Regions from separate parts of the Bacillus sp. JJ1562 genome, predicted to be linked through region 2. Evidence: riboswitches for the same ligand, from Rfam matches in the RefSeq annotation. Region 2 holds a riboswitch; each other region holds the start of a gene.
What was found. Region 2 has a riboswitch for cyclic di-GMP ahead of V7097_RS11220 (EAL domain-containing protein). Riboswitches for the same ligand answer to the same signal wherever they lie in the genome.
Positions count from the first base shown of each region.

Region 1: another riboswitch for cyclic di-GMP. It lies ahead of V7097_RS06420 (OmpL47-type beta-barrel domain-containing protein); the one in region 2 lies ahead of V7097_RS11220 (EAL domain-containing protein).
Region 3: another riboswitch for cyclic di-GMP. It lies ahead of V7097_RS16075 (hypothetical protein); the one in region 2 lies ahead of V7097_RS11220 (EAL domain-containing protein).
Region 4: another riboswitch for cyclic di-GMP. It lies ahead of V7097_RS23790 (hypothetical protein); the one in region 2 lies ahead of V7097_RS11220 (EAL domain-containing protein).

Region 1 is NZ_JBALOQ010000009.1:64,956-68,127, reverse strand. Features, by position in the region: gene V7097_RS06420 (OmpL47-type beta-barrel domain-containing protein) at 1-1,297, opposite strand, end outside; cyclic di-GMP riboswitch class I at 1,379-1,464, opposite strand; gene V7097_RS06415 (flagellar protein FliT) at 1,614-1,964, opposite strand; gene fliS (flagellar export chaperone FliS) at 1,964-2,365, opposite strand; gene V7097_RS06405 (flagellar hook-associated protein 2) at 2,381-3,172, opposite strand, start outside.
Region 2 is NZ_JBALOQ010000017.1:114,273-117,444, reverse strand. Features, by position in the region: gene V7097_RS11235 (hypothetical protein) at 1-335, shown strand, start outside; gene V7097_RS11230 (hypothetical protein) at 462-671, shown strand; gene V7097_RS11225 (PilZ domain-containing protein) at 757-1,302, opposite strand; gene V7097_RS11220 (EAL domain-containing protein) at 1,318-2,028, opposite strand; cyclic di-GMP riboswitch class I at 2,123-2,207, opposite strand; gene V7097_RS11215 (peptidoglycan DD-metalloendopeptidase family protein) at 2,607-3,172, opposite strand, start outside.
Region 3 is NZ_JBALOQ010000024.1:64,729-67,900, forward strand. Features, by position in the region: gene V7097_RS16070 (glycerophosphodiester phosphodiesterase) at 1-747, opposite strand, end outside; gene V7097_RS16075 (hypothetical protein) at 1,195-1,428, opposite strand; cyclic di-GMP riboswitch class I at 1,879-1,964, opposite strand; gene V7097_RS16080 (hypothetical protein) at 2,433-2,801, opposite strand; gene V7097_RS16085 (AAA family ATPase) at 2,934-3,172, opposite strand, start outside.
Region 4 is NZ_JBALOQ010000057.1:45,487-48,658, forward strand. Features, by position in the region: gene V7097_RS23785 (HD-GYP domain-containing protein) at 1-726, opposite strand, end outside; gene V7097_RS23790 (hypothetical protein) at 816-1,514, opposite strand; cyclic di-GMP riboswitch class I at 1,588-1,673, opposite strand; gene V7097_RS23795 (CPBP family intramembrane glutamic endopeptidase) at 1,954-2,793, opposite strand; gene V7097_RS23800 (acetylglutamate kinase) at 3,147-3,172, shown strand, end outside.

The DNA of each region.
Region 1 (3,172 bases), on a different contig from region 2:
CATTCACCTTAGAGCCGTCATTTTTCACTTGGTAAACATAATAATTGGTCGTATTAGAAGTTGGTTCCCATTCTAGCACTACGTCATTTCCATTTTTTACATAAGAGGTAACTTTGCTCGGTGCCTGCATTTCAACGTGATCAATCGTTAATGAAACTCTCGAACCCTCTAATGATTCTCCAAATCTAGCATTGTAAGAATGGATTTCAAATTCATACTCACCAGCTTCTGATTTAGAATATGTGGTAGTCGTAGTAGAAACTGTACTTTTTAATACTTTTTCTCCATCGATAATTTGATAGATTTTATAGCTAGTAGCATTTGGAGCGCTGTTCCAAGTTAGCTTTATATCATTAAGATTTAGTAATTGGTATGAAAAATTGGCTGGTGCCTCCATTGTGATTTCATTTACAACGACGGCTAAAACTTCTCCACCATTTGACTCACCAAAACGGTCACTATATGACTGAACTTCATACTTATAGCTGCCGGGTGCTACATTTGTTAGTTTTATAGATGTCTTATCAGTTTTTTCAATTAGTTCTTTACCATTATCGGTAATTTTATATAGTCTATATTCTGTTGTAAAAGGAACTGATGTCCAACTGAAGGTAACGTCATTTCCATTTGTAATAGAATATTTGAAATTACTCGGTGTTTCCATCTCTGGATGAACCACCTCAGCAGGTATTTGCGCTGAAACAGGGGATTCTCCATATAAAGAGTTAACCGCAGAAACAGCATATTGATAGTTTCCTTCTGCTACGTTCGTAATTGTATGAGTATTCTTTGTTGGAGAAGCTAGTAACGTAAGCTGCCCATCCTCAGAAACCTGATAAAGATTGTATGATTCTGCATATTTAAGTGCATCCCAGGATAAAACAACATTGTTTCCGTTCGAAATTTTAAATGAAAGATTGGATGGCTCGACCATCTCTGGATATGTAACAGTAAAACTGATAGGAGCACTTGGTCCAGACTCCCCATCCGAATTTAGGGTTGAAATAACAAATGTATAGGTACCTTCTGGAAGATCCTTCATTAGATAACTATTAGAATTCACCTTATCTTTTAAAATAAGCTGTCCATCAGTTATTTCGTAGATGTTGTATCCAATTGCTCCATATACAGAATTCCAATTGAGTTTAATATCATCTGGAGTTACCTCCTGATATGAAATATCGCTTGGAGGCAACATACTACCACTAGCGAGTGCATTGCCCAATGGGAAAAATAATTGAACAACCATTAGAAGCAATGCGAGAAAAGTAACATTTCTTTTTAAGATTTTCTTCATTCTTTAGTCCTACCTTTCTAAAAAAAGCCAAAAGAAAAAGAACCTCGTACAAGGTTCATAGGTAGATAGACTATGAGTCCTTGTGGCAACCGGCTACCATCCACATGTTGTGGGTCAGGCCCTTGGCTTTGCGTCCTATGATTTCCCATAGTTTGCCTTTTTCACTTTGGTTTTTTGTTATTCATTACCTATTATCATACTATTTTCCTAACGAATTGAAAAGGTCTATTTTACTAGTTATAGTCAATTTATCCTTATTTAACAGAAAAATCTAGCAAAATAAACCGAGTAGCGTATGCACTACTCGGTATGAACTCTATTTTCTTTTATCGAAAAACATTCCATCATCTGGTCCTGATTGATAAGGATTAGAATATTTTTTTGAAGATGCTTTACTTTTTTTCAATTGGGCTAAATCCATCTGAATCTCGAGTTTGAATTCTGCTAATTTAGCATCAATGATTTTATTCATACGAACAATTTCAGCGCCTAATTGTTTTTCTTTTTCAGTAAAAGGTGGCTTAATCTCTGGAATCAGGGTTTCACGTGAATCTAAAAAGGTGTTAATTCTTTCGATCTCTTCTTCCCGTTTCTCTTTTGGGATTGGTTGTGAAACTATGTCTAATAGCTTTTCTGTAACCCTAGAAAGAGAGTCTAGTGCATTCACTACACTTGCCCGCCTTGAACATGCTGTCGTTGACGGTTAATTTGAATAACTTGTTTCCACGTGTCACGGAATTCAGTTACAAGACCTTCAACTTCAGAAAGAACATCTAAGTCATTTTTGATATTAACATCGATTAACCGGCGATTGATATAGTCATACATGGTCATCATGGTCTTAGATACTTCAACATTTGGATCAAGTGAAACCATCAGTTCTCTAATGATATTTTGCGCCTTTTGAAGATTTTTATTTTTTTCTTGAATGTTTTTTTCTTCAATTGCTTTTCTAGAAAGCTTAATAAATTTTAAACAACCGTTATACAGCATTAAAGTTAGCTCTCCAGGCGAAGCTGTTGTGACGGTATTAGTTTGATACGCTTGATATGGGTTACCTATCGCCATTTCTTACACTCCCTTTTAATAGCTAAACTGTTGCATTAAAAACGCCGACTGTGAGTTTGCACGCTGAATAGCTTTTTCCATTTCAGTAAATTGACGCCAATAGCGATCCTCAATTTTGAGTAATCGAGCCGCAAAACTATCTATCCGATCGTCCACATTATCCAGATTTCGACCAATAGTAAATGAATTATTTTCAGAAAAGGCTTTACCAGCTTTCAGTTCTATTCCACTCATCGTTTCTTTTATAGAATCTCTAAGTCTCCTTGCGATTCCTTTTTCTTCCGTTGTAGGCCCATCTTTTTGAAAAAGCTCATAAATGGTATTTGGATTATTGGAGATAGCTTCACGAAGTTTGCCTTCGTCAATGATCAACTTTCCTTTATCCAAATAGTTTTTAGATGTTGTAATACCAATATCCGATAGTTGGTCAAACCCTGTTCCAGTACCCGATATAGGCGTATATAATTGCTGCCTCATTTTATTTGTACTTGAGATTAAAATAGAATCACGGTAAAGGGTTCCTTTGCGCGCTTCCTTTTCCCATTTTTCAATTTGGTCTTCCGTCATATCCTCTTTCTGAGCATCCGTAAGAGGCTGATAATTGCGATTCGACTTTTCAATTGTTTTTGAGTTGATATTCGTAATTAATTCATTGTATTTATCTACGAACGAAACTATTGTAGATAGTATTGAATCCACATCAGGAGAAGAAGAAAATGTTACTGCTTGTCCGGTTAAGGTATTTATATCACCTGTTACTTGTTTTAATGTATACTCATAGCCATTAATTTGAAATGTATTTGAACT
Region 2 (3,172 bases):
ACAACGTAGATGCTCTCGATCTAGTAACGGCAAGAAAATACATTGAAGAAAATATTGAATTATTAAATTCCAAAAGGCATTTCCTAAATAGAAATGCTCGGGACCTATTGAAACTTTTAACTGACATGCATAATTCAGATTGCAAGCCATTACAAAGAAATGAATTAGCAATAATAAATACGATTAATACTTATGCTACAAAGTTCGATTTAAGGGGATTAAAATTACTTATCAAAGAAAACTCTCAACTATTGCTTCGTGAGGATATAATCCCTTACTTTAATAAAGATGCTAAAATTGTACTAGAAGGTATGGGCGCAATTACAAAACGATAAGGATGGGTAAGCAATCTATCTCTTAGGAGTTAGGTCTTTTTCCCTATCGTTCACATATTTGTCACAAAATAACAAAGGAATAATTCTCTCCTTATTGAATCCTCTAAATGGGGGGATGAATGTATTATGGAACGAAAAGAATTAACTGCAACCAAAGTGATTAATTCTAAAGTGTATTTGCAGATATTTGAAGTAGATGGTATATATGATGTATTTGTTTTTCCCGATGCATCTGATTTAACATCTGTTCGGATTAAACAGGAAGGTATAAAAGAAGAAGTAATTGAAGAAGCGATAAAGCAATTTGAGGAAATAAACTGGGTAAGATTAACATGAGGAAGGCCTATTTCTATGGAGATTAGGCTTTTTTATTTGTAAAATATAAAAAGAGCCCTCACGTAAGTGGGGCTTAAACTATTTGTTAACTTATTTTATTCCTTTGTGTAACTTGATAATTGTGTAGTGTTACGTTTAATCTTTTGGTGTCATTTACAGATAAATCAACAAACTCAACACCGTATGAAACTGACTTTCCTTTAATGTGATCTTCCCTTCGGATAATTTTACCTCTTAAATCGAATTCCTCACCTTGGAAAGTAAAGTTTATTTTAATAATAATATTGTATTTAACGGGAAATTCATAAGGTGAATGAAATTTTAGTCCCCCAACACTAATATCATTAATCATTCCGTTAAAAGACCTATTTTTTAATGCCCCTAAAGAATTGTTACCAATATCAATGAGAGTAAATTTGCTATCTATTCCAGGGAGTTCAATTCTATAAGAATGTCTTTTGTTGACTGGCTTGAATTTATTTACTTTTAATAATTGATTTTTTAATGATTTATTATTTTTGTTTAAAGTTTCAATTATATGAGCTTGTTTTACTAATCTTCGTTCATCTCTAATAAATAAAATTAACAAAAATACTAATATTATAGTTTGTGATAAAACTATGTAATTCAAAAATTATCACCTCAATTATACAATTTTAAGGCTTTTTGGTTTTCCCAATATATAGCCTTGAGCATACTTAACACCAATAGCTTTTGCAACTGCTAAATCTACATCAGTTTCAAGCCCTTCTAGAATTAATTTGATGTTATGACTATTAGTGTAATGGAGAATAGTCTTAATAATTGCTTGTTTTTTAGTATCCCTATACAGGTTCTTAGAGAAATACTTATCAAATTTAATAAAATCTGGATTTAGCTCAATTATCGATTTGAGATTAGAGTTTCCTTTTCCGACATCATCAATTGCAAATTGAATACCCTCTGATTTTAATTTGGAAATATTCTCTTTTAAACCTATATAATCGTTAATTGATTCCATTTCACTAATTTCAAATATGACTTGTTGACTTATATAGTTGTTTTCGGTAATAATTTTCTTTATAAAGGGCAGAAAGTTTGTATTTGTAATAGTAGATGGAAATACATTTAAAAACAAATGACCGTCCTTTTTTGAAAATCCTGCCGAATGGAAGGTAAAAGCAGCTTTATGAATAGACCGCGAATCTAATTCATAGAGCTGTTTTTCTGTTTTTGCTAGTTTAAAAGTTTCTTCTGGGTTTGCAGTATGTGAGGTTCTAAGAAGTCCTTCATATCCTAACCTAGTCCATGTTTGAATATCAATGATGGGTTGGAAAAAATGTGTGAATAGTTCATTGTGTATTAAATTTTTAATCATTTTTGGTAATCACCCCTTTCATTCTTACTTTTTTAGAATATAAAAAAAAGATGACTACGCCGAAATAAAACGGGAGTCATCTTTCTCCGCTAAATTCGGTAACCCGACTACCATAGCAAGTGTGCTTTAGGTTCGTGGCTTTGCGTCCTTATCTTTCGATAAGTTTGCCGTTATCGTATAGCTTATTCAAATGTAATGCTTTTTCCATATATAGCATAAGACAAAAGTCGTGCGAATTCAACAAAAATTGACAAAAAAGTTTCGGGAAACGAATAATTTAGTTATTTTATACCTTTTTATGTCGAATTTTGTATTTTTTTATAAGTGTGACAAATTTAACTGCATTTGGTAATTTTTAGATTTATAATCATCACGAGGCTTGCGTAGGAGTTGGAAAGGAGGATTCCGGCTTTTGCGCTAGAGCCACCTATTTTGAAGCAGTAGGTGGCTTTTTTAATAATAAAGAAACAGCCCTCACAAAGGTGAGGGCAAAAAATGTATTAAACACTAAGGTTAAACCCTTTTTTATAATACTAGTTTCATATAATGTATATATCTTATTTCAGGTCAAACAACTATTAATTTGTTGCAGCCCCATCTGAACCTAAGTAACGTCCATTAACAGTTGTATTTTTTGCCATAACTCCATTATTGTAGAAGTAATAGTCTTTGCCATCAATACGGTTCCATCCTGTGTACATAGCTCCTTTAGGAATTGAACCTGATACAGGATTTAAATAGTACCAAGAACTTCCGTCAAAATACCATCCGGTTTGCATCGCTCCTTTAGGGACTGCTCCACCAGAAACTTCAGTTAAATAATACCAATGACTTCCATCCTGTACCCATCCAGCTTGCATTGCTCCGTTTGACGCAAGATAATACCAATGGCTACCATCTACAATCCATCCAGTTTGCATTGCACCACTGGTATTCATGAAATACCAGGTTGTTCCCACTAAAACCCATCCAGTCTTCATAATACCTGATGAGGTGTCGGTGTAATACCATGTTCCATTATCCTTTAACCAACCCTTATGTAAACTTCCATCTAGATACTTATAAGTCCAGCCACTAGATATAAATTTCCAATCGCCTGTTAATGGTGCTGGATTTATTGCAGCACCATTTCTGTGAATTTCAA
Region 3 (3,172 bases), on a different contig from region 2:
TGTCCAAGATCCAATTTGCATACCAAGAGAGTGAACTTGATTCACTAATTCATCTGTCACCATTCCATAATGGGGGTTAAACCAATCCGCATATGTTGAAAATTCTTGTAAAGCTTTCATTGTTGTATCTGCACGGTTAGAAGTTATTACACCAATCGGGACATTAGGAAGAAGCTTGTTCATTTTTTTCATGGATTCAAAGTTAAAAGATTGAATAAGGATTTTTTCATTTTGCGGTTTATCGAGATTTCGTTCTTTTAATGCTTCTGCTACTTGTTCTTCAATACCAGGGTATAGCTCCGGAGCCTTTAATTCTATGAAAATTCCAATTTTCCCACGGTAACGATCAAGAATCTCTTCAAATGTTGGGATTTGTTCTCCTGCAAATTGTTCCCCTTTCCAGCTACCTGCATCAAGACTTCTAAGGCTTCTAAACTGTTCAAATGTTAAATCTCCTACTTTTCCTGTTCCATTTGTTGTACGATCCACTGTTGTATCATGAATCAATACTAATTCACCATCTTTACTTCTTTGAACATCAATTTCAATATAATCGGCTTTCATATCAACTGCTAAATCATAACCAGAAACTGTGTTTTCAGGAGCATGACCTGATGCACCACGGTGTGCTACATTTTCCACTTGTTTTCTTTCGCCTACTGTCGGTCCTTCTGCAAACGCCTGACCAAATGGGCTTAATAACAACGAAAAGGCCATCCCTGTACCGATTAATAATTTTTTGCTCATATTCTCCATCTCCTATCTAAAATATGTATTCAAACATATTCTAGAAAAGGGATGTTAAGCTAGTATATAGATATGTTCATAGCTTGATAACAATTGTGTTAACAAAATTCAACCTTTTTCCTTACGTTTTTTTACAATTCTGCAAATTAATTTATAGAATAGGGATACTCTATTACTACATTTTACTTACGACACTCGATAATGTGATACTAAACATTATGACTAGTTCATTTCTAAAACCCATCTCTAGTGAGTGTGGATTTTCCCTCTAAAGTAGTAATCCTTCTTAAAGTAATGCACCCGCTTAAATAAATTTTTTCACAATATTGTCAGCGCGTCGGACCACCCGTCGTAAACGTACTGATCTCCGGGGTGACCGTCAAATCCGCGCAGGTAGAAAGTCATCTCGGTGCGGTAACTCACCTTCAAAAAGCTCAACTAAAACCTTTAATCAACACCCACCATAGAACCTCTAACCTGTTCATATGCTTTTTCAATATTCAACAATAAATCTTTCCGAAATATATCACTACATATAAAAACATTCGTAATTTCACTTTTTACCGATGAATAGGCAAATTCTATACTTTTACTTAAAGACAAATTTTGCAATTTTTCAGTAGACATTTGGTTCACTATTTCTTTTTCGAAATATTCAACAGTTCCAAATAACACGGTCAAGATAAACATCTCCTTATTATATGAAAATCATAGCTAGAACAGCCAATATCTGTTAAGCTAACTACCTTACTAATTTATATTTACAGACGGTGGATATGAATTTCAGATTATTCTTAAACATATTGTCTTGTTTGCTTCTCTTTATTTAATAATACTTCAAACGACTTTTTTCTATTGAATCTAGCACTGCGACATTCTGAACAATTCATAAAGCGATTTCCTTTATCATAAAAGTCATTAACGGATTTTAGTTCTTTACACTTAAAACAAACTTGTTCTTTACTGATAGTCTTCATCTTATTTCAACCTTCTTTCGTATTAATCAAGATTCATTTTATAGCCATTTATAGAAGCTCCTTTGTTTTTAAAATAAAAAAATCCACCAAAAAGATGGTGGATAAATTTGGATAAATGGTTATTTCTATAACCGATATATTTATTCACAAACTTTTTGGCAACTCGGCTATCATAGTTATCAGAACCTTAGACCCGCAGCTTTGCGTCCTTACCTTTCGATAAGTTTGCCTTTTTCAATTTTTGTCAATAGTTTAAATAAACCAATTTAACTATAAAACGAAAGTTGGAGTTTTTCAACAATTTTCAACAAAATACTGCAAAATCATCCCTAAAATAGATAATTATACCTGTATAACGAGTTGGGTCCTTTGGCGGCCTGCCAAAAGCTGATTCAGCAAATGACCTTCAATACAGGTGTATTATAATGAAGTCAACAATAGGTCACAATCTTAGAATGTTAAGATTCCAAAAAAAACTAACCAGTCACAAGTTGCTCAAGCTATTGGATTTAGTGAAAATTCTTTAATTAGATTTGAGATTGCCTAAAGGACCCTGAATGAAAAGTTAATTTATAAGTTTGAGGAGTTTTACGAAGTAAGTGTTTCAAAGATAAAAGTTGAATAAAATAGCCCACACAACTGTGAGGGCTATAATAATAATAATAATAAAAGTCCTACCTCTGAAGAAATAGATTGCTTACCCAATCCTTATTGTTTTGTAATTGCTCCCATACCTTCTAGCACAATTTTTGCATCCTTATTAAAATAAGGAATTATAGCCTCACGAAGCAATAGCTGAGAGTTTTCTTTTATTAATAATTTTATTCCTCTTAAATCAAACCTTGTAGAGTAAGTATTAATTGTATTTATTATAGCTAATTCATTTCTTTGTAACGGCTTGTAATTTGAATTATGCATGTCAATTAGGACTTTCAATAGATCTCGAGCATTTCTATTTAGGAAATTCCTTTTAGAATTTAGAAAATCGATATTTTCTTCAATGTATTTTCTTGCCGTGACTAGATCAAGTTCATCCACGCTGTTGTTAATTTCTTTAATTATCTGTTCGATATCCATATATAAGCTCCTTTAAAATATGTCGAATATTGTCTGCTAATATTGATATCGGTTAGAATCCCAAAGAGTTAAGATTGCCTCAAATAATAAAAAAGCCCTATCTTCGAGGAGACAGGGCACACTTGGGAAATATTAATTAATCTTGTTTAGCTTTTCTTTTATATTGTTGATAATAACATTGACGCTAACTTTTTCGGTGTCTATGTACTCTGCAAAGTCGTTTTCTATATAGGCTTTCAAGCATTTTTCAGTTTGTTGAAAACACCAATTTCCTTCTTCCTCACCACGTTTCCTCAGCCTTTCGTAAATGGTTTCTTTACTAGCCGTCAAACAAAAATGATACGTTTGCTCATCCATACTTTTGAAACCAT
Region 4 (3,172 bases), on a different contig from region 2:
AACAATGTCTTCTCCACTTAAACCATTTGGGTAACCGCTTCCATTCAGCCTTTCATGATGCTGTTCAATAATAGGAGCAAGTTCCTTATAATAAGAGTCCTTAATCATTTCTGCACCATCTACTGGGTGTTTCTTGATAATTTCATATTCTTCATCCGTTAATCGCCCTGGTTTATTTAAAATCTCAATTGGCACATTAATTTTACCGATGTCATGAAGTACAGATGCCGTCGTTAAATTCACTAAACGCTCTTTATCTAATTTTAGTTTTTTAGCTATTTTTACGGAATAATTTGCCACCCGATCACTATGTTTTTGAGTATATCTATCTTTTATTTCTACTTGTTTCTTAATTTCTATAAGAGAGGATATATCCTTACTTATATGGACAAAGATTTGTTCGGTAAATACACATAGTAAGGTTACCTTGGACAGCGCAGTAAAGTGGATTGGATCGCTAATCCCTTTGGCTGAGAAGAAGTCTTCCGGACCTAATATATGCTTTTTATTATTAAGTTCACACTCGACTTCTCCAGATAAAATATAATAAAACTCTAAAGCATCTACATTTTCACTGGGATAAACATAGAATAATTTTCCTTCGCCAATAGATTGTGTTATTATTTCCACTCCATCCCCTCGAGTAACTAAACTAATCTCAAGGTTATTATCAAAATTAACTGTTTCTAGGAATGTTCCTTGTTTTCCAATTGTAAAACCGGCCATACTATCCCACCTTACAATCAATAAAAACGAGTTCTACATAGAACTCGTTTTTATTGTACTACATTTTTATTCAGAATTGTAAAACTATTTTACCAACCCACTACTTTAATAGGGTCAATCCAAACCCACTTATCTGCAAAACGAACAAGCTTCCAGCTACATTCAGCCTGAACTCCCTTTTTTGCAGCCTTTTTAATAGTTTCCGATGACATTTTAAGTGTTTCATTATAAATATCCGTAATAACCTTATCTAAGTCTTTTGTATACCGTTCTGTTTTTTCATGATACTTCTCTGATCTTTTTTCCAATTTATCTTCTAATTTGTTAATTTTTTCTTCCATTTTTTTTGTATCCTTATCATCTGCAGTTATTAGTTGATGGGTTGCCTCTTCTATGTCCTGCTTGATTTCTGCGATTTTACTATTAATTTTTGCTTCCTCATTACTAAGCTTTGTATTAATTTCTTCTAATTTTTTATTTATTTTTTCTCGTTTTTTCAAATCGTTTCGAGTAGCTACTAAGTCAGACAATACTTTTTCTTTTTCTTCTTTTAATTTAACTACAGTATCTCCTTCTTCAATTTTACGAATGTCAAGAAGGTATTCGGCTTGTAACTTATCTGCTTTATTTACTGCTTTTTCAATCTTTTCATCAATTTCCTTGTTTGTCTTTTCAATTAATTCAATTGCTTTTCGAACATCTTCATCTTCATCTTCAGCTGCAAAAACTGGAAATCCTACCCCTAAAAAAATGGTGATTGAAATTAAAATCGAGAAAACCTTTTTCATATGATTACTCCTCCCCACTTTTAACTATGTAGACAATAGAAAAGACCCATTTCATATAAACGGGCCTTTTCCATTTCGCAACTGGCTGGCATAGTAGTCATACTTTAGCCCCTGTAGTTTTGCGTCCATATCCTTTCAGATAGGTTGCCCTTTGAGTCTATTATATTATCTACCATTATTATACAAGGACTAATGAACTATATCTATAGCTAATTTTGTAATATTTTGTATTTTTATAAAATTAATTAGATTTCTTTGTAAAAAATTTAGATTTTCTGAAAAAAATAAAGTTTCCTATTTTCATACGTTAAAATATTTTTTCACTCAGCCATTGGTTTAGCTGCATTAAAGTTAATAGAACTAGACATAAATAAAATCAACAAATCAACAAACTTTAAAATATGACAACCCCTCTTATATCAAGGGACAGTCTCTATTCTTATACCTTCCTGAATTCAGATTTCTGAAAGAGAAGCCAACTGATAGTTAGTACATACAGTACGACAACAGGGATAGAAACTTCAATTCCAAAAGAACCACCCGTAATCCAAAGGTCATTCGATTTAAACCTTAACATCACTAGTGAGGAATGATTTTTATCGGTCTTTGATGCAAATTGTATAATAGTAGAGTTTAAGAAAAAGTTCCAGATAATATGCACTACAACTGCATTCCATATTGTCCCCGTTTTATAAACAATTAGCGAAAACATTATACCAACCAAAGTGCCTGCGATAAGGATCAAACATACATCAAGTAACTGAAGCCCATTGAGGGTGAGTAAATGCAGTGCACCAAATAAAATGGAATTCACTAAAACTGCAGTTGCCACATTCCATTTGTCTTCGATTAGCTTAAACAAATAGCCTCGGAACAAAACTTCTTCAATCACTCCGGCAGAGAATGCCGTAATGAGCGATCCAACGATAATCGCTACTATAGATGGGATAGAAAGTTGGTCTTGCCGTTCAAAAATAGCGTATTGCATAAACACATAAAAAACAATCACTGTAAGTGGAAGCAATAGTCCTACAAAGACCCACAATTTATCCATCTTGATTAGTTTATGAATACGAAAATATGCACTCGACTTTTTTAAAAAAAGCATGGCGTACAGCCAGAATAGTCCAAGAGTAACCACTATACGTATAAACTCTTTAACAACAACACGAATTGTATCGTTATGAATCCAATCCGTCAGTGGATTTACAAAAATAACAGCTGCTAAAAATAACATTACCAAGCACAAACTATGCATTACTACCTTTCCCCAATGCATATCTTTCGCTCCCCTTCTTAATTCCTAAAAAGGATTATGACTGAAGTACTACTGTCTAATCCATTTTACTTTTTAAAATTGAATAAAATGCTACACTCCTGCTCAAATATTAATAAAGACAATATAGTGAAGAGTCGGTTGCCTAATTTTCTCTTGCAATTTTTGTAGAAAAGTTAGCATCAACTGGGATTCAATGCATTTATCATAACGGATTTTTCACTCCTATTTTGTAAAATTGGTTTCAGACACTCCTGGTTCCAATTGTTAATTTTCATAACATGATCAATTACCTATACCTCAGATCCCTTTCTATCTTAGATATGTATTAATCCATAAAAAAGGGGGGTGAAACCATGGAAAATCCTTGGTTCAACGGTTC